2 regions of the Halalkalibacter sp. AB-rgal2 genome follow, and region 2 is predicted to be linked to the other one. Evidence: a T-box and tRNA genes for the amino acid it is inferred to sense, from the RefSeq annotation. Region 2 holds a T-box; the other holds one or more tRNA genes.
The links. The T-box of region 2 lies ahead of serS (serine--tRNA ligase). A T-box ahead of a tRNA ligase gene usually reads a tRNA of that ligase, here a tRNA-Ser.

Region 1: it encodes a tRNA-Ser, which carries the amino acid that the T-box ahead of serS (serine--tRNA ligase) is inferred to sense. The anticodon was not compared.

The regions. Positions count from the first base shown of each region.
Region 1 is NZ_JBGUAV010000003.1:68,397-80,652, reverse strand. It holds gene ACERJO_RS03470 (NfeD family protein) at 55-699, shown strand; gene ACERJO_RS03465 (DUF1189 domain-containing protein) at 799-1,563, opposite strand; gene ACERJO_RS03460 (Na/Pi cotransporter family protein) at 1,849-3,477, shown strand; tRNA gene ACERJO_RS03455 (tRNA-Asn) at 3,720-3,794, shown strand; tRNA gene ACERJO_RS03450 (tRNA-Met) at 3,798-3,874, shown strand; tRNA gene ACERJO_RS03445 (tRNA-Ile) at 3,895-3,971, shown strand; tRNA gene ACERJO_RS03440 (tRNA-Ser) at 3,982-4,074, shown strand; gene ACERJO_RS03435 (superoxide dismutase) at 4,310-4,918, shown strand; gene ACERJO_RS03430 (MFS transporter) at 5,062-6,357, shown strand; RNA gene ssrS (6S RNA) at 6,436-6,616, shown strand; gene ACERJO_RS03420 (peptidoglycan D,D-transpeptidase FtsI family protein) at 6,688-8,829, shown strand; gene ACERJO_RS03415 (hypothetical protein) at 8,900-9,388, opposite strand; gene ACERJO_RS03410 (hypothetical protein) at 9,388-9,765, opposite strand; gene ACERJO_RS03405 (sugar phosphate nucleotidyltransferase) at 10,239-10,943, shown strand; gene ACERJO_RS03400 (hypothetical protein) at 10,976-11,608, shown strand; gene rpmG (50S ribosomal protein L33) at 11,696-11,845, shown strand; gene ACERJO_RS03390 (5-formyltetrahydrofolate cyclo-ligase) at 11,918-12,256, shown strand, end outside.
Region 2 is NZ_JBGUAV010000042.1:2,683-14,938, reverse strand. It holds gene ACERJO_RS20365 (PH domain-containing protein) at 1-607, shown strand, start outside; gene ACERJO_RS20360 (ATP-binding protein) at 928-2,247, shown strand; gene ACERJO_RS20355 (YaaC family protein) at 2,270-3,232, opposite strand; gene guaB (IMP dehydrogenase) at 3,374-4,831, shown strand; gene ACERJO_RS20345 (D-alanyl-D-alanine carboxypeptidase family protein) at 4,932-6,278, shown strand; gene pdxS (pyridoxal 5'-phosphate synthase lyase subunit PdxS) at 6,588-7,472, shown strand; gene pdxT (pyridoxal 5'-phosphate synthase glutaminase subunit PdxT) at 7,492-8,079, shown strand; T-box leader at 8,080-8,285, shown strand; gene serS (serine--tRNA ligase) at 8,363-9,640, shown strand; tRNA gene ACERJO_RS20325 (tRNA-Ser) at 9,932-10,024, shown strand; gene tadA (tRNA adenosine(34) deaminase TadA) at 10,147-10,611, shown strand; RNA gene ffs (signal recognition particle sRNA large type) at 10,708-10,974, shown strand; gene dnaX (DNA polymerase III subunit gamma/tau) at 11,292-12,256, shown strand, end outside.

The DNA.
Region 1 (12,256 bases), on a different contig from region 2:
CCAATTGATGTGATGATCGTAAATAAAAGTGTAGTGAGAATAGGAGGTGGAATGATGCAATGGTTAGATTCTGAAACAATTGGCTTTTTATTTGTATTTTTAGGTACGTTATTTTTGATTGGTGAATTGTTTGTGAGAGCGAAAGGGATTTTTGCTATTCTTGGTGTTGCGATTATGGCAACTTTTTTCTCTTACCATGTTTCAACAGATGCAGGTATGTGGGTCGTTATTTTATATGTTATCGGTCTATTACTCATTATTATAGACGGGAAGGTAATTACTGATGGTTCGGTTGCACTTATAGGTGTTGTCTTAATGATTGTAGGTCTAGCAATTCCTTCACCGACCTTTCTCTATGGTGTATTTGTTTCGATGGGGTTTATCCTTGGTGGGTTCAGCTCGTTGCTCTTCTTGAAAGTATTTCCTTCAAGGGATTTATGGGCAAGGATGACCTTAAAGGATCGGCTAACTGGTGACTTAGGATATAACTCCATTAACGATGAATACAAAGAGCTTGTAGGAAAGAAAGGTCGAACACTAAGTCCATTTCGCCCTACTGGTTCAATTGTCATTGAAGATCGTCAGTACAGTGCAACGAGTGGTGGACAGTGGCTGGAGGCTAATGCAGATATCATTGTCGTTTCTGTTGATGGAACTCGCATTGTCGTTAAACAGATTGAAGAAAATGACGAGCAATAATAGAATAGAGGATTCTAGATAAGAGTCACATAAGCTGTTTTTTGGCTTATGTGACTCTTTTTAGCAGGTTCAGAATGAAATTAATTATCGTGTTTTTTCTCAAGTCGTTTTTCGAGGTAGGGGGATTTGACGAATACTAAGAGTAATCATACTCATACTAACAATGATATACCAAATGATATGAAGGTCGATTATTAAAGTATCTACCCAAAAAAAGAGAAGGGTAGGCAATGTGATCGCATGTGCAGCTATGCTCCAAAGGTGGCGGTATTCAAGGTTGCGTTTTTGTCGAATAGGTAGAGCAAGAAACGCTAATAAAGTAATCCCTAAATAAGCAGAACCAGATAGAATGGCATATAGGAATAGAGTGATAATGATTAATAACAACGGTATGAAGCTATGCAGCTGTTCTACACGATCATTGATGTCTCCTTCATTTACACCATTTAAACCTAATAGCGAGTAAGATACAGTAAATGACTCGTCATAATCAATTATATGTAGATCATGTTGTGAGAATACAATTCCTCGACTGTCGGCTAAGTGATCCTCTGAAAAGGATTGATTTGGGTCAAAAAGAAGCGTCCCTAGCTGATCGTTCTTTAATTGAAAATAGGGTGTGTCTTCTTCTAGTAGTAGTTCTCCATTCTCAATGGAAAACGATGGTAATCCTAAATGGATTGTATCTTTAAGTTGCTGCACGGAATGATAGATCGATGTATTCATGATAAAGAAATATGGAAGACTTGCTATGAGAACGAATAAAAACACATGACCAATGGTTGATGTAATTGGACGAAAGCGGCTATAAGCGATCACTTTAAATTGAGTAAGGCTTTTATAAAACCAACTGGAAAAATTCATACGACATTCCTTTCCGATTTAACGATACGAATATATATTATCAAAACTTTAACATATAGTCAGTTTTTAGTTATTAAAATGTGATCTTTTGATGAAAGTTGAGTTCGAAATGAACCATTTACATAGCTTCTTTTAAAATGGTAAAACTTATTTAAATTATTTCTCACTTTTGTGTTTACAAAACGTTATGTAATACTTAATAATAGACTAGGTGTCCATGTTGAGCTTTGTCGAAAAAATAGAAAAAAAGAAGCGACATGACTTTCAAATGAAGGGATGAGGATTTTGGATTTACAGACGCTCTTGTTCATGTTTTTTGGTGGTCTAGGAATTTTCTTATTCGGTATTAAATTTATGGGGGATGGTCTACAGAAGGTAGCTGGGGAGAGATTACGTGATATTCTAGACAAATTTACAACAAATCCTGTAATGGGGGTATTTGCAGGAATATTTGTAACCGTATTGTTACAAACAAGTACAGGAACGACTGTATTAACAATTGGATTAGTGAACGCCGGCTTTATGACATTAAAGCAAGCGATTGGCGTTATTATGGGGGCAAATGTAGGGACAACCGTTACAGCCTTCATTATTGGAATTAAAATTTCCGCTTATGCATTGCCGATTATCGCATGCGGTGCAGCGCTGATTTTTTTCTTTAAAAATAAAAAAGTAAACAACTTTGGACAAGTTATATTTGGTTTCGGAGCTTTATTCTACGGTCTTGAATTAATGGGTGATGGCTTGCGACCAATCCGTGACTTACAAGTGTTTGCTGATTTGACAGTAAGTATGAGCAATATGCCGCTCCTTGGGGTCTTAATCGGTACTATTTTCACCGTTGCGGTTCAAAGCTCAAGTGCCTCGATTGGGTTATTACAGCAGTTATATGAACAAGGGGCTATGGGATTAGATGCGGCATTGCCAGTCTTATTTGGTGATAATATCGGAACGACGATTACAGCGATATTAGCCTCAATTGGAGCGTCGATTGCAGCGAAACGTGCTGCGTTAACTCATGTCATTTTTAACTTAATTGGAACGATTATTGTGTTATTGTTGTTTATTCCATTCTACGAATTAGTATCGTACTTATCAGTAGAGCTTGGCTTAAATGAACGAATGCAAATTGCTTTTGCGCACGGTATTTTTAATGTGTCAAATACATTAATTCAGCTCCCATTCGTAGCCGTATTGGCGGTGATTGTGACGAAGCTTATACCAGGTGATGAGATCAACATTGAGTATAAAGCAAAGCATCTTGACCCTCGTTTCATCGGAAGTTCACCAGCTATTGCCTTAGGACAAGCGAAGCAGGAAGTGTTACGTATGGCTGAATTTTCAGAAAAAGGTCTACTTGAAGTTAGCCAATATTTGGTGAATGGCCAAAAGCGTCATGCTGAGATCGCTGTTCAATTTGAAGAAGCGATTAATAATTTAGACCGGAAAATTACCGATTACTTAATTCAAATTTCCTCTAGGTCGTTATCCGATCAAGATTCGAAGCTCCATTCGGTTTTAATGGATACGGTTCGCGATATTGAACGGATTGGTGATCACATTGAAAACATTGTAGAGCTTAAGGATTATCAAAAAGCAAACAAGGTCAATTTAACAGAAAGCGCAGTGGATGATTTAAAGGAAATGTGCGATTTAACTTTGTCAACACTAAAAGAAGCAATACAGTCACTAGAGCTTCTTGATCATGATATGGCGAATTCTGTCATTGAAAAGGAAGAGAAGATTGACAAGATGGAAAGAAAGCTAAGAAAGAAGCATATCCAACGTGTCAATGAAGGAAAATGTACAGGATCTGCCGGTATTGTTTTTGTTGATATTGTTAGTAATTTAGAGCGGATTGGTGATCATTCAGTTAATATTGCAGAAGCGGTTATCGCAGACGATCATCACTAATGACTTAATGAGTTGGAGGCGTCTAATAAAGGGTTATTTTGTATCTTTTTAGGACGTCTCTGTTATGGAAATTTAACGATTTTGTTGAGAGTTTTGAAAAAGTTGAGACGGTATTTTTTAAAAATGGTTGTCACTTCTAAGCATTTATGGTACTTTATGAAAGCAGTGTTAAACGAGTTTTGAAAAAATGATTGACACGTTAAATAGGTCATGTTATTATAATTCTTGTCTTTCTGAAATGTTCCACAGTAGCTCAGTGGTAGAGCTATCGGCTGTTAACCGATCGGTCGTAGGTTCGAATCCTACCTGTGGAGCCATGTGGCGGTGTAGCTCAGCTGGCTAGAGCGTACGGTTCATACCCGTGAGGTCGGGGGTTCGATCCCCTCCGCCGCTACCATTATACATAAAAAGAAATAAGGACCCTTAGCTCAGTTGGTCAGAGCAGTCGGCTCATAACCGATCGGTCGTAGGTTCGAGTCCTACAGGGTCCACCAACTTATTTATGGAGGAATACCCAAGTCCGGCTGAAGGGATCGGTCTTGAAAACCGACAGGCGGGTTAAACCGCGCGGGGGTTCGAATCCCTCTTCCTCCGCCATACTTAAGAAATCAGTAAAGCGCCTTAGAGGGGCTTTTTTTATTTTGTTTAAGGATAGACGTTCATGGGTATAGTAAAAAAGGTTTTCAAGTATTCATTGCCTCTTTTTAGATTCGTAAGCATTATTTGTTGCAACGATATTTAAATTTTGGTAATGTAAGTGTTGGAAAGACTTTTTAAACATTTTTGTTTATTAAGTTAACCTTAAAAAACTAGTTTGTAGGAGGAGATTTAAATGTCATACGAATTACCACAATTACCTTATGCAGCAAACGCGTTAGAACCACACATTGATGAAGCGACAATGAACATTCACCACGGAAAGCATCATAACACTTATGTAACTAAGTTAAATGATGCACTTAAAGGACATGATGAGCTTGCAAGTAAAAGTGTAGAGGAGCTAGTATCTAACCTTGATGCTGTTCCAGAAAGCATCCGTACAGCAGTTCGTAATAATGGTGGTGGTCACGCTAACCATACATTATTTTGGAAGCTCCTAAGCCCGAATGGTGGAGGCGCGCCAACAGGTGAGCTTGCAGCAGCCATTGATGAAGCGTTCGGAAGCTTTGACAAATTCAAAGAAGAATTTGCAAATGCTGGTGTAACTCGCTTTGGTTCAGGATGGGCTTGGTTAATTGTTGACGGCGGAAAGCTATCGATTACAAGTACTCCAAATCAAGATACACCATTAATGGAAGGAAAGACACCTGTTCTCGGATTAGATGTTTGGGAGCATGCATACTATTTAAATTATCAAAATCGTCGTCCAGACTACATAAGTGCATTTTGGAATGTAGTGAACTGGGACGAGGTTGCGAAGCTTTATAGCGCAGCAAAATAACAATGTATTTCGAGAGCTTGAGCCTTTGGCTTAAGCTCCTTTTTCGTTGTGGGCATTCATTCTTCTCGTAACTCTTCTTTGTATTTTCGTGTGTATAACGACTTTCTTACGTGACACACTATCTGTGAGGGTGGTGGAGATTCGTGAAGGTATCGTTTATAAAGAAGGTCATTGGAGATATAGAGGTAACACGTGATTTAGTTTTGTTATTAATAATTGGCGGGTTATACGCTTTAAGTGTAGCCTTATCAAATACATTTGTGAACGTGTATTTATGGAAGCAATCAGGTGAATTTATTGATTTGGCTTTGTATAATTTAGGCTCGGTCGTGATGCAACCTATTGCTTTCATTTTTGCTGGGAAAGTCGCAAAGAAAATCGACCGAGTTATCGTGTTGCGAGCAGGAGTTATAACATTGGCCGTCTTTTTTACGACTGTACTATTGCTAGGGGATCGAGCCAACTCGTATTTAATTTTGTTAGGTGTATTATTAGGGATGGGGTTTGGGTTTTATTGGCTAGCATTTAATGTGCTAACCTTTGAAATTACGGAGCCTGAAACAAGGGACTTTTTTAATGGCTTTTTAGGTCTTTTAACATCATTTGCTGGAATGATTGGACCGATTATGTCAGGTATTATTATTACTAAAATGAATAAATTCACCGGATATACGGTCATTTTTACGATATCATTAATTTTATTTGTCATTGCAGTATTAATGAGTTTTATGCTTAAGCGACGCTCTGCAGAAGGTCGTTTTTTTTTCAAACGGATTTTGGCAGAACGAAAAAAAAATCACAATTGGAAGCAAATATTACATGCTCATTTTTTTCAAGGGTTACGTGAAGGGACGTTTATGTTCGTCATAGTAGTATGGGTGTACATTGCAACGGGAAGTGAGCTAGCGATTGGTACATACGGACTCGTTGCATCAGGGGTGCAATTTCTTGCTTATTACGTTGTAACAAGAGTGATTAAGTCAACACGTAGAAAAAGGTTTATTTTCATTGGTGGGACTATTTTGTATTTAGCTATATTTATTATTGTCTTTGGAGACTTAACATTTACAAAACTAATCACATATGGGGTTATTATTTCAATGGCTTATCCATTACTATTAGTTCCGTATGTTTCGCTTACGTATGATGTAATTGGAAAGGGCTGGAAGGCCGCAGAGATGAGAGTTGAATACATTGTCGTGAGAGAATTATTTTTAAATACAGGTCGAATTGTATCAGTGTTAACGTTTATTGCAACGGTTACCTTTTTTTCGGAAGAAAGAGGTATTCCGATATTGCTCCTTATTTTAGGGGCAGGACATGCTGTGATATACTTCTTTATCCGAAAGGTTGATTTCAAGCCGAACAAGGGCGGAGACAATTATGCTTTCTCACGACAGGATAAAGGTGAGGGTGATTCAGGTAGTACAACAGTATAAAAATAACGATACAATGATAGCGTTTTCATTTGACAACCGTCAATCGAATGGTATAATAGAATCAAATAAGACAAATAACGTCGCCTGCCGTGTTAGTCAGCTTCTCCTTGTTTCGAACCTTGATTGAAAATAGGGAGTTCTATATTGAATGTTAGACAGTAAGCCAACGTGACTTGGACACTGGAAGACATTCTGCGAACACCCACCTACGAGTGTAGGTTCATGAAACAATTGAAGCAACGGCATACGCGGGTTACACTTTATGAACAGAATAGACACCTTAAGTGGGTGTCTATTCTGTTATGCAAGGAGGAACGGGATGTGGGGAGAATGAAGAAGGGCAAGAAAAAGCATCATGTTCCTGCACGCTTAAATGTACTCTTTTTCGCTGTATTCATTCTGTTTGCAGCATTAATACTGCGATTAGGAATGGTGCAAATCGTTGAAGGGGAAGAGTATGTGAAGGAATTGCAAAGAACGAGCAATGCGACAGCCCGCATTGATGCGCCTAGAGGGGTTATGTTTGATCGTTATGGTCATGTTGTTGTAGACAATGAATTAGAGCTATCTGTCACATATACAAACCCATCTGAGGGAACGAGTAATGTTGAATTAATGAGAATTGCGTCTGAGCTTTCTCCATTGTTAGAAATGGATGCAAGTCGTGTAACCGATCGTGATATACGTGATTATATTCTTATTAATATGAGTCAGGAAGATCGATTGGAATTAGTTCCAGCTGAAGAGCGTAGAGATTTAGATCATTCTGAAGAATATGTATTGGAAGTTGAAGCGATCACCGATGAAATGGTTGAAGCCGTTACTGAGCAAGAGCTGCAAACAATCGCTGTGTTTCGTGAAATGGTACGTGGTTATGCGAATACACCGCAACGAATTAAACGAGATATATCAGAAGATGAGGCACATGTCATTAGTGAAAATCTCTATCGCTTGGATGGCGTTGATATATTACGAGATTCACGACGTTCTTATGTATATGGAGAATCATTCCGGAGCTTCTTTGGCTCAACAGGTCAAATTCCGCGAGAGCGATTAGATGCTTTCCTTGCACGTGGGTATGACCGTTCGGATATTGTTGGAACGAGCTTTCTTGAAGCACAATATGAAAATGTGCTCCGTGGGCAGAAGGCTGTTGTCGAAAGTGTGATGACACAATCAGGAAACCAAACCGTTAATCGTGCTATTGAGGAACGAGAAGGACAAAGAGGGAATGATCTTGTTCTTACGCTAGATATGGAGCTACAGCAAGTCGTCGAGCAAGCGATTGAGAAACAAGTGACAACAGGTAATCCATTCTTATCAGATCGTGCGGCCTATGCGATCTTTATGGACCCGAAAACAGGTGATATCTTATCAATGGCTGGTTATTTCGATCCGCATGATAGTGAACGCTCGACGTATGCTGATCATCTCGGTGCTGTGAACAAAGTATTTGAAATGGGTTCATCTATTAAAGGAGCGAGTGTACTAACAGGGTATCAAGAGGGGATTATTTCACCTGGTGATCAATTGAACGACCGAATTATTCGTCTTAATGATGGGCAAGGAGGTTTTATTGAGAAAAGCTCAATTAACCGAAATACGCATGGTTGGGTTAGTGACCGTCGTGCGCTCGAGGTGTCGTCAAACGTTTACATGTTTGAAATCGGTCTTCGAATGGCTGGCTGCTATAACTCTAATACGGCAAGCTGCTCGTTTCCGACAGCAACTACTCATCAAGCGTTTGACCGTGCTCGATATAACTTCAGTCAATTTGGTCTAGGGACAGAGACGGGGGTAGATTTACCATCTACATCAAATGGTCTCCACGGGTCGGAATTAAACCCAGGTAATTTAGCCGATTTTATGATTGGTCAATTTGATACGTATACGACCTTACAATTAGCGCAGTATGTCTCAACGATTGCTAATGACGGCTACCGGATGCAGCCAAGACTCGTCAGTGAAATAAGAGAGCCTGTCGCGGACCGAAATGAATTAGGAGCGATTATTCAACAGTTTGAACCGAAATTATTAAATCGGATTAATAATACAGACGATGAAATTGCACAAGTACAACGTGGGTTCCGCGATGTTGTAACTAATTCAGGAGGTACTGGCTATCGAAATCTCAGCAGCACCTCTTATAATTTAGCTGCTAAGACAGGAACGGCCCAAGTACGAGTAGCCGTAGGAGAGCCTGGAAATCGCCGAGCTGTAGATGGGAATAATCAAACGTTAGTCGGTTACGCCCCATATGATGATCCGGAAATAGCCTTTGCGATTGTTGTTCCGCAAGTGAAGTTAAATAATCAAGGTGGACGAGGCGGAATGGCACAAGAGATTGCTAAGGACGTTTTAGATTGGTACTTTGAACGTGAGGACTCGATGCGTCATGGACCGGTCAAGCCAGATGCACCACTCTTAGAGAATGTCGATAGTGATGAGGAAGATCCTGATGTAATTGAATAGTTGTAAAAAAAGAAGAGTGCTAATTAAGACACTCTTCTTTTTTACGACGTAATTAGTACTTATACTCATTCTATGTCATTAACTCGACAATTTCCTCGATCGTCATATCACTCGTTACCTCATACTGTCCGGTTCGTAGACGGTGAGAGAGCTGTTCGTTTTGTACATAGGAAAGTAAGTCTTGCTCGTTATTAATAATACGCCCACGTACTAATTGTTCAGCGACATCATAGCTAGTCATACCTTGAGAAATCTCCAGAATCATGACGTAGGTCGTCTGTCTTTCATGCTCATTCTCTTCAGTTCTATCTTCTTGTTCGTCTAACTGTGCATGTAGCTCAGCGAACTCATCTTCAGATATGACAACATACTGCTCTTGTTCGAGCTGTTCAATTAATTGTGTCGTTGAAAGTTCTTCATGAGAAGTTAGTGGTGCTTCACGGTCTTCTTCAGCATCTGTCACTTCCTCTTGACTATGAGAAACGTACAGAGCTCCACCGATAAGTGCCGTTGCTAGAAATAGTCCACCAGCAAACTGCTGTAACCCTTTTGCTGCCATTACAATTCCTCCTTCTCCTGCAGTTCGGTAATATAAGGACGTAATAAGCGTTCGACTTCGATAACGGTTAAGCCTGTTTCCTCTGCGATACTTTCCAATTCTAATTCTTGATTAAATAAACCTATGACCTCACGGAGAAGTTGCTGCTGTGAGCTTGACTTTGCCTTTTGGACAAAAGCTGACTGCTGCTCATTTAAACGAGTTTGACTTTCTAGCTCATCGACTCTTTTCTTAAGCTTGTACAATTCTTGCATATGACGAATGGAAAGCTCTTCTATTTGCTGCTCTAATTCGACTGTTCGATCCTTCTTCATGAATGATAGGATAAAGAGAAGGAATGAGCAGCTAAATAATGCGATTATCATGATTTCTACCATAACTTTTTGTTGTCCTCTCTTTCTGTTCACACTTCTATCATTATACATCTATTAGCCTATGACGAGAAACCCCGATTTTCATTAACAAAATTCTCGGTTTCGTCGATTCTCATCCTAAAACGACTTTGTTTTTTGACAAGAGGTTGCATGCGAATGATGACGAATAATTTTTTTTCCGTTTGCGTGCATCGTTCTATTAAGCATATGACAAAAAAAGACAGATTGACCTCCTTGTTCCTCTATCTAGTGGACGGTATGATGAATATACATCGTAATTGAATGACAAAAAAAAAGAGGGTACTGAAAAAGTTAAGTTTCAATGAGCGAACCTGTTGCCTATTTAAAAGCTTGATACGAGTGAACTTCTCTTATTAAGCGAGCAACGAGTGAAGCCATTGCTAATCAAATGAAAGGTTTTGAAAAAGTCGATTTGTACTTTTTCAGTAGTCTCAAATAACTAGAGGAGGCTTCTTATGAAAGCAGTGATTATGACAGATGGTCGGATGAACGAGTTACATCCATTTACAAGCTCAGTTCCTAAATCAATGCTCCCATTATTACAAAAGCCCATTTTAGAATATATGATAGCTTGGTTAAAGCAACATCGTATCTATGAAATTGTCATCATCGGTTTTGATCGCTTAGCCCATCTGAATGAGTATTTTGGAGATGGAAGAAAGTTTGGTTGTCATATTACTTATTTGAACGTTGATCAAGAGCCCAAGAGTGTCAATTCCTTCGAATGGTTGAGGGAGGTAGCTAGCGAGACCATTGTGTTCTTAAATGATGTGTGTTTGACCGAGATGAACCTGCGAGAAGCCATTCACGTTCATATGATTCGCAAAAGTCCATGCACCATATTAACGAAAGAGTCCGTGAAAGTGAAAGAAAAGCCTCTTATGACAACGACAAATACGGGTCAATTTGTTCAGGTGAAACATGATGGTATGGCAAATCAACGTATACCTATTCATACGATTAATACGGACATATACATCATAGAACCCGGTTGGATAAATTCCTTAAAGACATTGATTTTGAATGGCTTTAACAAGGTGGAAAGCCCCATTTATGGTTGTTACGTTACAGGCTATTGGCGGCCGATTAAAGCGGTTCATCATTACAGACAAGCACAAAAAGATCTGTTGTACAAAGGTTTTTCAGATCGAGTGTGTTAAATGGCGACAAATAAAAGCGGGAGGTAGCTACAATGAATATGGAATGGTTTACAATTATTCGATCATTAGGTATATGGTTAGATGGACAAGTATCATGGTTGAAATCGAAAGAGTGGAATGTTTCGTTGCAACAAGGAAAAGGAACGGAAAGTCCAGTATTAAATGCCTATCATCGTTTTTGGCACATACAAGTAACGATTGTAAAAGATCTTGCAAGCTCATGGGAGCTGTCTGAATTAACGTTCATTGTGAAAAACGGCACAAAAAAATCACAGCAAGTTCGCGTTATTGTGAAAAAAGAGCAATATGTAACAGAAGGAATCCCTGTTTCGATGGTCTCTCGAACGAAGCAATCCATTGTTACGTATGAACGAGACCGTGTAACGCTTCTGTCAACGTCTTTTTTTCAAGATCATCGTTATCAATTAGCAGTTGGAAATGAGAAATCTATATGGAATGAAGCGCTTGGTGTATTAACGTTATCACCGATTTGGCGTGGAGAGCATTCACGAATGGCAGTGATTAATATCGATCTTGAAGGCTATGGGGAGAGGATTGGTCGAATTTGGTATATAACTGGACATTGTGAGGAGGAGTTATACAATCGTCACATGGAAAAATGGATGGCGCAGCACGACACAACATCGAAACAGCAATTATCCTAACTCCTTAATGAAAAAGAACTTGATCCTTGCTGAAAGTTTTGCTATTATATTCAAGTATGAACTAAGCACAGTTTGGAGGGATATCACATGCGTGTACAAGTAACTCTTGCTTGCACTGAGACAGGCGATCGCAATTATATTACGACTAAAAATAAACGTACAAATCCTGAGCGTATCGAATTTAAGAAATATAGCCCAAGATTAAAGCGTCATACGCTTCACCGCGAAACAAAGTAAGCAGCTGGATTTTCCACTGCTTCTTTTTTCTTATAGATAGATATAGGGCTACCTTGACATAAGAGGGAGAGGGTGACGTTAGTGGACAGTAAGCAGGTGATTCGCAGAAACGTATTGAATAAGCTTGAGAGTATTTCAGATCAAAATTTCAATAAAACATGTCAATTCATTGCTTCACGCTTCCTTCAATCGACATTTTGGAATAAGTCACAGGTCATAGCGATCACGATTTCAACAAAGCGTGAAGTTCATACATATCCAATTATTGAACAAGGCTGGAAGGAAAACAAACATATCGTCGTACCACGAACCAATTTTCAATCAAAAGCAATGAGCTTTCACCGAATTAATAATTGGGATGACGTCGTACAAACACCGAAGCATCTTTTTGAACCATTTGCTCAAAAGGCG
Region 2 (12,256 bases):
AATGGCAGCCGATGCATTAGGGTTATCGGACATTGGAAAGGTAATCCACCCTAACGATTTTAATCAAACAGATTCAAATGATTTTATTCGAGAGGGAGACGGAGAAAAGATTTATTTTCTTATTAAAACTAAGGCAGATGAATATTGTTTTACTAACTTAGCTTTAATTCATATTGACGGAGAAAATGCTGTTACTTCTAAACGAACAATGAGAAGATATCCTTACTATAAATTTCCTATTGACGATGTTTCTTTAGAAACAGCAGGAAGAATTGACTTAGATGTTGAGATTATTTTCAACATCGGTGATGAAAAGGTTACAATTGCCATTGCCCGTAGAGAAGTGGAGTACGCTAAACAAATATATAGAGCTTTGTTACATATTTCAGAAATAATCTATGATAACCAAATCGTTAAAGGTCTAGCTGAAAAAAGCTTAGAACATGCGTCTAGGGTGTTGCAGTATGTTCATTTAACTCACAACGATTTATTATCTGAGTATAAGAAGGTCGATGAGTATACATTTGACCGATTAAGAGAGTATGACCAAGCTTATCGAATGAAAGATTTTACTGACATTTTTGAACAGTATATATACTTACGGTAGTATACGATATTTATAAAACAGCAAAACGATTTTTGCAAAATAATTTCTCATCTATTTAATAAACATTTGAATCCTAAATTATACTGAAAAAGCTATCAATAGATTTGAAAAAATCTCTGATGGCTTTTTTATTTTGCGATTATAAGACTTCTATATAATAGGAGGTCACTAAAAAAATACAAATCAACTTTTTCAATACTCAACTTCATACTAGTAAAATTGGCTTATTCTTAATATTAGCATTCAGCCCGGTTAACTATTATATTTATACTATAATGGTAGTGTTGACCATTAATAGGGAATGACATAAGGAGGCTATAATGAATAAGACAGTAACTAAAAAAACAATACCTTTAACGAAGAAGTTAACTATCAATGAAGGGGCACATGTTTTATATGTCTATTATTCAGAAGAATTGTACTTAGAAAATTTAGTGTCAGCAATAGTCGCAGCAAAATCAGTCAATCAACATGTTATTATTATTGAAAAAGAAGAGATGTATCAAGTTGCAATTGAAAAAACAAAAATGGAACTAAGTGTACCAAATGAAGAAGAGCTTGATTTTGTTCACTTCATAAACAGTGTTGATTATTATCAAACCTACGGTGACTTTCATTTTGAGAGAGCGATTGAATATTTAAATAAACTATTCACCTCCTATGCGGAGAAAAACATTTCAGTAAGGGTATGGGGAAATGTTTTCTTAGAAAATTATTTAGATAATATGGATAAACTTCATACTTATGAATGTCAATGTGATCAATCAAGTCATCATTTTCAATTTTTAACCATTTGTTCTTATGACGCCAAAGTAGTTCCTGCAGCGGTTCAACTTGAAATGATGAATAGTCACCCTTACTTAATGACAGATACAGAATTAGTGAAATCACCTTTGTATATGGGGGATGCTGTATTGCCATCATTAGCAAGTCAGAAGAAAATTGAGTCAGAATTAGAGTTATACCGTCAAAAGCTTGATTTTATTCACGTTATTGCTCACGAAGTCCGCAATCCACTAACTGTTATTAAATCTTTTGCAACGATTCTAAAGACGGAAGTCAACCATGATGATTCTAAAGTGAAACTAGAATTAATTGAGGATTATGCGAAGGCTATCGATCATGAAATTAATCATATGATTCAAACAGAACAAATGTTAACGGTTGATTCTTTTTGGGAAGCGTCACAGCTTGAAATGATACCAATCATAAATGAAGTTGTTGAAAGTATGAGTGTAAAGGCAAGGACGCAAAATATTAAGTTGGACACAAATATAAATCTTCCTCATACCGCTCAAGTTAGGGGAAATGCGATGGGGATGAGACTCGTGATCTCAAATTTATTAAGTAATGCGATTAAGTATAGCTATGAGGGGAGCAGTGTTACATTAACAAGCTTTGTACAAAATGATTTTCTTTATATTCAAGTGATAGACCGGGGAGTTGGAATGAATGAAGAGGAGATAGACAAACTATTTAAGAAATATCAGAAAGTAAATCAGGATGTACCTGGACAAGGAGTCGGTTTGTTTATGGTATATAAGCTAGTGAATTATTTTAATGGAGACATTCATGTTGAGAGTGAAGAAAGGAAAGGAACGAAGATGGAAGTATCCTTTCCGTTATCATACACGGATTAATCGTGCGTTATAATGCACAATTCTATATAACTAGGTCTTGGAGAAATTTGGCTATGAGTAAAGGGATTTTTTCTTGGGCAACGTGTAGGTAATGCAGAATATAAGGAAGATCTTCACCATCAAAGGTATGGAGTAACTCCCCCCACCATTCAGCTTCATAACGACAGACCATGCTTAAGTTGTACAATAATAAGTAGTGAATGGCTAATTCAGGTAAATAGCGATATCCATCACGTCTGTACGACTTTAACAAATACAAATTTCCATTACGATCATATAGCCAAGGTGCTGAATATTGAATAGTCGGTTGTTGTTGCAATGTAAGGTGTAAATGATGACGTTGTTCGTTTATTTGATGGACTGTTGAATATCCGCTTGTAGGAAAGCTACTTAAATATCGCTCAAAACGTGAGACAGTCATATGATAAGAATCTAATAGCTCAGAAGGAAGCTGAATACTATTAGATTCCTTCTGAGCCCTATAAGAGATTGGAGAACCATTCATTTGATGGATCAGTTCATGCATATCACCGAGCTGTTCGAATAGTGTATTCATTTTAAATTTTTCAGATTCTAACTGTTTCACATGAAACATTTTATCTGAAAAGTGAGAAAAAAGACCGTGCTTTTGAATTTTGACTTCATCATCTAGAAAATGATAACTCGTCTTCTTTCTTTTTCTAGTTGTCACACCATGGGCTAATACTTGGCTATTCGCTGGATAAGTAGGATCTATTGCTAATACGCATGCCTTTAACAGTTGAACTAATCCATAAAATAATAAAATAGGCTGTAATTCAGTGGGTGATAGAGAAGCTTGCTTCATGTAGAGCTGTCCATGTTGTAAGTGATAAATAAAAGAATACGCAGAATGATAGCTTTTTGTTTTAGGTTGAGTCAAGTTCAGCTTTTTATAAGATGAAGTTAAATATTTTCTTGTATAAGTTGCTGAAAAGTAAGGGAGAAATAACTCAGTTGTATCCATACTAAATAGCTCCTTTTAAATAGTCAGTTTATTTAGAAAAATCTTATATTAATCACTTTCTTGACAGTAGTTTACCCACTTGATAAGCTACTAATAATATTTTTACGTTCATAAAAATGGTTTTGGGGAGGATACATGAAGATGTGGGAAAATAAATTCGAAAAAGAAGGGCTAACCTTTGATGATGTATTGCTCGTTCCAGCGCGTTCTGAAATCTTGCCACGTGACGTCTCAGTTAAAACAAAGCTAAGTGAAAACCTAGAGCTTAACATTCCACTTATTAGTGCTGGAATGGACACTGTTACAGAAGCAAAGATGGCGATAGCGATTGCTCGTGAAGGTGGATTAGGAATTATTCATAAGAATATGTCTATTGAAGCTCAAGCTGAAAACGTTGATCGAGTCAAACGTTCAGAAAGTGGTGTCATTACGAATCCATTTTATTTAACTCGTGAGCATCAAGTATTTGATGCAGAGCATTTAATGGGGAAATATCGTATTTCTGGTGTGCCGATTGTTGATGAGCAGCAAAAGTTAGTAGGTATCTTAACGAATCGTGATTTGCGTTTCATTGAAGATTATTCAATTGAAATTGACGAGGTAATGACGAAGGAAAACCTCGTAACAGCTCCTGTCGGTACGACATTAGACGAAGCGGAAAAGATTTTACAGAAATATAAGATTGAAAAGCTTCCTTTAGTAGATGACCAAGGAATATTAAAAGGTTTAATTACGATTAAAGATATTGAAAAGGTTATTGAATTCCCTAATTCAGCAAAGGACTCTCAAGGTCGGTTAGTTGTTGGAGCGGCTATTGGTGTTTCTGCTGATGCTGATAAGCGAATTGAAGCGCTTGTTGAAGCTGGTGTAGATGCAATCGTTATCGACACGGCTCATGGACATTCTAAGGGCGTACTAGATAAAGTTCGTGAAGTGCGAACTCAATATCCTGATTTAACGATTATTGCAGGAAATGTTGCAACAGCAGAAGCAACTCGTGATTTAATTGAAGCGGGTGCCAGTGTTGTAAAAGTAGGTATTGGACCTGGATCAATCTGTACGACACGAATTGTAGCTGGTATTGGTGTTCCCCAAATTACGGCTGTTTATGATTGTGCGACAGAAGCTAGGAAGCATGGAGTTCCAATCATAGCTGATGGTGGAATTAAATATTCAGGAGATATTGTCAAAGCATTAGCAGCTGGTGGACATGCGGTAATGCTAGGAAGCTTACTTGCAGGTGTTTCTGAGAGCCCTGGTGAGCGTGAAATTTATCAAGGTCGTCAATTTAAAGTTTATCGAGGAATGGGCTCATTAGGAGCGATGGAAAAAGGAAGTAAGGACCGTTATTTCCAAGAAAACGCGCAAAAGCTTGTTCCAGAAGGCATTGAGGGTCGTATTCCTTATAAAGGTCCATTAAATGATACGGTGCATCAGCTAATTGGTGGAATTCGTGCAGGAATGGGTTATTGTGGAACGGCGACGTTAGATGATTTACGTGATTATGGTAAGTTTATCCGTATTACAGGTGCTGGTTTACGCGAAAGTCACCCTCATGATGTTCAAATTACGAAAGAAGCGCCAAATTATTCATTATAGTGTCACATTATTTGGAAATAGATAGAGACTTCTCTATCTATTTTTTTGTAGTTGGTTGTGATAAAATAACCTCTATCGAAGTAGGTATGGAGGTGCTGGAGTGAGCAAAGCAATGAAGAAGCCACTTATTTTAATGATGGTAGTGGCGGTGTTAATGGGTGGTTGGTTACAGCCTAATCTAGCAGAGGCATCTGTTGATTTAGATGCTGAAGCTGCAATATTAATTGATGCTAAGACTGGTAAGGTTTTATATCAGAAGAAGATTGATAGTCTTCTTCCAATTGCTAGTATGACAAAGATGATGAGTCAATACTTAATCTTTGAAGCTGTAGAAAATGGTGAGATTAGTTGGGATGATGAGGTTCCAATTAGCGATTTCGTAAGGCAGTTATCTCTTAATAAAACGTTATCTAATGTTTCATTAAGGCAGGATTATTCATATACAGTAAGGGAGTTATATGAATCAGTCACAATTTATTCAGCAAATGGATCAATGATTGCTTTAGCAGATTTAATTGCAGGTTCTGAAACGGCTTTTGTGCAAAGAATGAATGAAAAGGCTGAGGAGTTAGGGTTTGAAGATTATGAATTTGTTAATTCTACTGGATTAAACAATAGCTCCATGAACGGAAATCATCCAGATGGGACGTCAGATGATGCTGAAAATCTCTTGTCAGCCAGAGCAACAGCTAAGCTAGCTTATCATTTGATTAATGATTACCCAGAAATTCTTGAGACAGCACAAATTCCTGTCATGGAATTTGATGCTGGTCCGGATGAAATAGAGGTTATGCATAATTGGAACTGGATGATTCCAGGTATTCGAGAAGACTTTGATCAGTTTTCATATGATGGAATTCAAGGATTGAAAACAGGATCAACTAGTACTGCTGGAGCTGCTTTTACTGGTGTTGCAGAGCGTGGGGATGTCCAATTAATTTCTGTTGTCATGAGAACGAGTGATCGAGAAGCACGCTTTACAGAAACTCGTAAATTGCTTGATTATGGTTTTAATCAATTTTCACAGATTGAATTATTCCCAGAAGGTTATATACCAGAAGGGGAAGAGCTTGTTGAAGTAGTAAGTGGGAAAGAGAATGAGGTGACCATTTCTAGTACAGACTCTTTAACAACTTTGATTCAAAGTGGCGACGAAGAATTATATCGTGCAGAGCTTGTATTAGATGAGAGTCAATTGAATGAAAATGGAAAGTTAGAGGCTCCAATCGAAGCTGGACAACAAGTTGGAAAGCTCGTGCTAACTTACAATGGAGAAGACGGAGATGAATACATTTACTCAGATGCTTCTGTTGAAGTGCCTGTTGTAACAGATCAAGCAGTCGAGAAGGCTGGTTGGTTTACCATGATGATGAGAGGGATTGGGGGCTTTTTCGCGGGAATATGGACAAGTGTTGCAGATACAGTTAGCGGCTGGTTCGGTTCATAAAGAAAAGACGCTATTGAGCCCACTGAAAAAGTACAATTCGACTTTTTCAGTACCTTTTGTTGGATTAGTAATGGCTTCACGCGTTGCTCGCTTGATACGAGAAACCTATTCGTATCAAGCTTTCCAAAACAGGTAACGGTTTCGCACATTGCTTAAAGGGCACCAAAAAAGCTAAAAACAACCTTTTTTAGTGCCCTAACGCTAGCGCGTTTTTCTTAAAAAGCGAGAGAATTGCGAACTTTTGATGTATACTAATAAAAGATATGTCAATTTTACTAGAGAGACCGTATAGGTATAGGAGGAATTCAAATGAGTCAAACGGGTACAGATAGAGTCAAACGTGGTATGGCTGAAATGCAAAAGGGTGGCGTTATTATGGACGTCATTAATGCGGAACAGGCAAAAATTGCAGAACAAGCAGGTGCTGTTGCTGTTATGGCATTAGAACGTGTTCCAGCTGATATCCGTGCTGCCGGTGGTGTCGCACGTATGGCAGACCCGACAATTGTTGAAGAGGTATTAAATGCTGTTTCGATTCCAGTAATGGCAAAGGCGCGTATTGGTCACATTGTTGAAGCTCGCGTTCTTGAAGCGATGGGCGTTGATTATATTGATGAAAGTGAAGTATTAACTCCTGCTGATGAAGAGTATCACTTGTATAAGCGTGATTTCACAGTTCCATTTGTTTGTGGTGCACGTGATTTAGGTGAGGCTTCTCGTCGTATTGAAGAAGGAGCATCAATGCTTCGAACGAAAGGCGAGCCAGGAACAGGAAATATTGTTGAAGCTGTTCGCCATATGCGAAAAGTGCAGCAACAAATTCTGAAAGTGCAAAATATGTCAAGAGATGAACTTATGACAGAAGCGAAAAATTTGGGTGCTTCTTATGAGTTGTTATTGCAAATTAAAGAAACAGGTAAGCTTCCTGTCGTGAACTTTGCTGCTGGTGGTGTGGCAACTCCTGCAGATGCTGCACTTATGATGCAGCTTGGAGCAGACGGTGTCTTTGTAGGGTCTGGTATTTTTAAATCAGATAACCCGGAGAAATTTGCTCGTGCGATTGTAGAAGCGACAACACACTATGAAGACTATGCGTTAATTGCAAAGCTCTCAAAAGGGTTAGGTACGGCCATGAAAGGAATCGAGATTTCTACTTTAGAGCCGTCAGATCGTATGCAAGAGCGCGGTTGGTAAGGATAGAAAGGAATCGACGATGGTTAAAGTTGGTGTATTAGCATTACAAGGAGCTGTGAGGGAGCATGTGCAATGCTTACAAGCTCCAGGTACTGAAGTAGTCGTAGTGAAGAAAGTAGAACAGCTTGCGGATTTAGATGGTATTGTTTTACCAGGTGGCGAAAGCACGACGATGAGAAGATTAATTGATTTATATGGTTTCTTTGAACCGTTAAAGCAATTTGCCAAACAAGGAAAACCGATGTTTGGGACTTGCGCTGGATTAATTTTAATGGCAAAGGAAATTGTTGGATATGATCAAGGCCACTTAGCTGTCATTAATATGAAAGTAGAGCGTAACGCCTTTGGTCGTCAGCGTGAAAGCTTTGAAACCGACTTACAGGTTACAGGAGTTGGTGATGATGTTCGCGCTGTATTCATTCGTGCTCCATTAATTGTTGAAGTTGGCAACGAAGTTGAGGTATTATCTAAATATAAAGATGAAATCGTGGCTGCTAGGCAAGGACAATTTCTTGCTTGCTCCTTCCATCCAGAATTAACGGATGACCACCGTATTCATCAATTTTTTGTCCAAATGGTTAAGGAAGCGGAGTCAGTAGTAGAATAGAAAAAAACGTGGAAAAAGGATTAGTATAGCTAGTTGCTTTGTTAAGAGAGCTGGTGGTAGGTGCGAACCAGTCAAACGCTAGTTAGAATCTCCCTTTGAGTGAAGAGTGAAAAGCTCTTACAGTTGTCGCTGTTATCGGCAAAAGTGGTATAGAATGATGTTTGTTCTATACAACAAGGGTGGCAACGCGGGAAACCGTCCCTTCTATTCATAATAGAAGGGACGGTTTTTTTTGAAAGGAAAGATTGGATAAAAGTGTTAGCTTAATCGAGGAGGGTGTAAAATGTTAGACATTAAACGTTTACGAAAAGATTTAGAAGGTATAACAGAGAAGTTAAAAACACGTGGTGAAGACATATCTGGATTAGACCGCTTTCAGGAATTAGATGAGAAAAGGCGAGCGGTTATCGTTGAAGTCGAAGAGCTCAAAAGCCGACGCAATCAAGTTTCGCAAGAAGTAGCACAATTAAAGCGTGAGAAAAAGGATGCTGACCATTTAATAGCTGAAACAAAAGAAGTTTCTAGTAAAATTAAAGCACTTGATGAGGAATTGAAAAGCCTTGAACTTCAACTCGAAGATATTTTACTTACAATACCGAATGTTCCTCATGAAAGTACACCAGTCGGCGATACTGAGGATGATAATGTTGAGATTCGTAAGTGGGGAGAGCTTCCAACGCTCGATTTTGAGGTGAAGCCACACTGGGATGCTGCGACGGATTTAAATATCTTAGACTTTGAACGTGCTTCAAAGGTTACTGGTAGCCGTTTTGTCTTTTATAAAGGTTTAGGGGCTCGTTTGGAGCGTGCGCTTATTAACTTCATGATGGATTTACATCAAGATGAACATGGCTATGAGGAAGTCATTCCACCATTTATCGTCAATCGTCAAAGTATGACTGGAACGGGGCAACTTCCGAAGTTTGCAGAGGATGCCTTTCAAATTAAAGATGAGGAGTACTTTCTCATTCCAACAGCAGAAGTTCCTGTCACAAATTTACATCGTGATGAAATTCTTTCTGTTGAGCAATTACCTATTGCTTATACGGCCTATAGCGCTAATTTCCGCTCTGAAGCAGGTTCTGCTGGTCGAGATACACGTGGTTTAATTCGTCAGCATCAGTTTAACAAAGTTGAGCTTGTTCGCTTTGTAGATCCAGAGGGTTCATATGAGGCATTAGAGCAGTTAACATCTCACGCTGAGAAAGTATTACAATTGTTAAAGCTTCCATATCGTGTCCTGAGTATGTGTACAGCAGACTTAGGTTTTACGGCGGCAAAGAAGTATGATATTGAAGTGTGGATTCCAAGCTATGATACGTATCGTGAAATTTCTTCTTGTAGTAATTTTGAAGATTTTCAAGCGAGGCGTGCGAATATTAAATTCCGCCGTGAACCGAAAGCAAAGCCAGAGTTTGTTCATACATTAAATGGTTCTGGTCTAGCGATAGGTAGAACAGTTGCGGCTATATTAGAAAATTATCAACAGGCAGATGGATCGATTGTTGTTCCAGAAGTACTACGACCATATATGCGTGTTGACGTAATTCAAGCTAAGTAATCATTCAAAGATAACCGGGTAGTTGTAAAGGGAATTGAAAAAGTGCGATTTTTACTTTTTTCAGTTGCCTTTAAGTAATGTGCGTAGCCGTTGCCCGATTTTGAAAGTCTTGCTATGAGTGGGTTTCTCATAGCAAGGCGTGCAACGAGCGGAGCCATTACTCTTCTTTGAGTTACTAGAAAGGACTTTTTCAGTGCTCTCCGCTAACGCTTTTTTCTTATAAAATGAAGGAGAAAGGACTTGCTTCTTGTTATCAGGTTTGTTATTATATTTCTTGTCAGTACGAAACGCGGAGGAATACCCAAGTCCGGCTGAAGGGATCGGTCTTGAAAACCGACAGGCGGGTTAAACCGCGCGGGGGTTCGAATCCCTCTTCCTCCGCCATACATTATAAATAAACACTGCCTTCCTGGTAGTGTTTTTCTTCTTTACGAGGTATGAGCGCTTATTTGGAGAAAGGTTTTACGTTTTACTGAGCGGTTGAGAAGATACGAGGAGGACTCGTTATGCAAAACCATGAAAAGTGGATGAGGCTAGCTTTGCAAGAAGCACAAAAGGCTGAGATGATAGGTGAAGTTCCAATTGGGGCTGTTCTCGTTCATCAGGAAGAGGCCATTGCTTCTGCTCATAATCGTCGAGAAAGTGATCAGCAAGCATTAGCTCATGCTGAATTAGCGGTAATTGAAGAGGCGTGTAACAACCTAGGGAGCTGGCGTTTGTTAGATTGTACGCTGTATGTGACGTTAGAGCCTTGTCCAATGTGTGCAGGAGCTATTTTACAATCTCGTATTCCGACCGTTGTCTATGGGGCAAGAGATCCTAAAGCTGGCTGTGTCGGATCATTAATGAACTTGCTTGATGATTCTCGGTTTAATCATCAGACGAAGGTGATTGAAGGATGTTTAGCAGAAGAGTGTGGGGCGATTTTAACAGCCTTTTTTCGCCGTTTACGAGCAAAAAAGAAAAACTAGAGATTCTTACAAATTCCACCTCTTGCATTTATAAGCAAAACACCCTATACTAAATACTACGTCGATAAAGACGTATAACAACATTATGACGATTTACCGTGCTAGGTGGGGAGGTAGCGGTGCCTTGTAACTCGCAATCCGCTATAGCGGGGCTGAATCCCTTCTAGAGGTTTTGGTGCTGCGAGGTCTGCCCTAAGTAAGTGGTGTTGACGCTTGGGTTCCACGCAACGGAAACCCATGAACCCTGTCAGGTCCGGAAGGAAGCAGCAGTAAGTGGATTCTTCCGTGTGCCGTGGAGTCGCCTGGGCCGAGCTAACTGCTTAGGTAACGCTCGTGGTACCTTAATCGAAGGAAGGTGCACGGTATCCTTTTTATAAAAAGAGCAACTACGTTCGCGAGGGCGTAGTTGCTCTTTTAAATTAGTAAGCATAAAAAAAGGATTGAGAAGGTGCAAAAAAAAGCTGTTTTTAACTTTTCCGGTGACCTCTCAGCTTGAAGTGTAATCAAGGAAGGTGGAGAAGGATTCACAAAAGAGTGCCAACTCAACCCTTGTAACGACTACACACAATGTAATTAGAAAAAACGGTTATGCCGTTTTTCTCTAAAACATTAGAATAGATGATTGTTCTTGATTAAGTGAAAAGCTATAATATATAAAGTAGGTGAAGGGGGACAGTGTGATGAGTTATCAAGCTTTATATCGTGTATGGCGGCCACAACTACTTCAAGATGTTGTTGGTCAAGAGCATATTACGAAAACGTTACAAAATGCTTTATTACAAGAAAAGCTTTCTCACGCCTATCTTTTCACGGGTCCACGTGGTACAGGGAAGACGAGTGCTGCGAAAATTATTGCAAAGGCAATCAATTGTGAACAAGCACCTGTTGCGGAACCTTGTAATGAGTGTTCTGCTTGTAAAGGAATTACATCAGGCGCCATTGTCGATGTGATGGAAATTGATGCGGCTTCTAATAATGGAGTCGATGAAATTCGTGATATACGTGATAAGGTCAAGTTTGCCCCGAATGAAGTTCGCTATAAGGTGTATATTATAGATGAGGTACATATGCTATCCACTGGAGCGTTTAATGCATTGTTAAAAACATTGGAAGAGCCTCCGAGTCATGTGTTGTTTATACTTGCTACAACAGAGCCTCATAAAATTCCGTTAACGATTATTTCTCGTTGTCAACGTTTTGACTTTAAACGAATTTCAAGCCATTCGATTGTTGCGCGAATTGAACATATTTTATCTGCTGATGGGATTGAGGCTGAACCTGAAGCATTATTACATATTGCAAGAGCAGCTGAAGGCGGGATGAGAGATGCATTGAGCCTTCTCGACCAAGCGATTTCATTCGCTGAAGAAAAAGTCGTGCTAGAGGATGTTCTAGCGATAACTGGGGCGATTTCACAGCAAGCATTAATAACGATTGTTGAATGCTTAATCGAGCAAAATATGATTAAAGCGTTACAAGAAGTCGATCGTATGGTTTCAGAAGGTAAGGATCCGATGCGACTAATAGAGGATTTAATCTATTTCTATCGTGACGTATTGCTCTACAAACATGCGCCAGATGTAGAGGACTTATTGGAACGGGCTAAGCCAGATGAAGCATTTCAAGCATTAGTTAAACAAATATC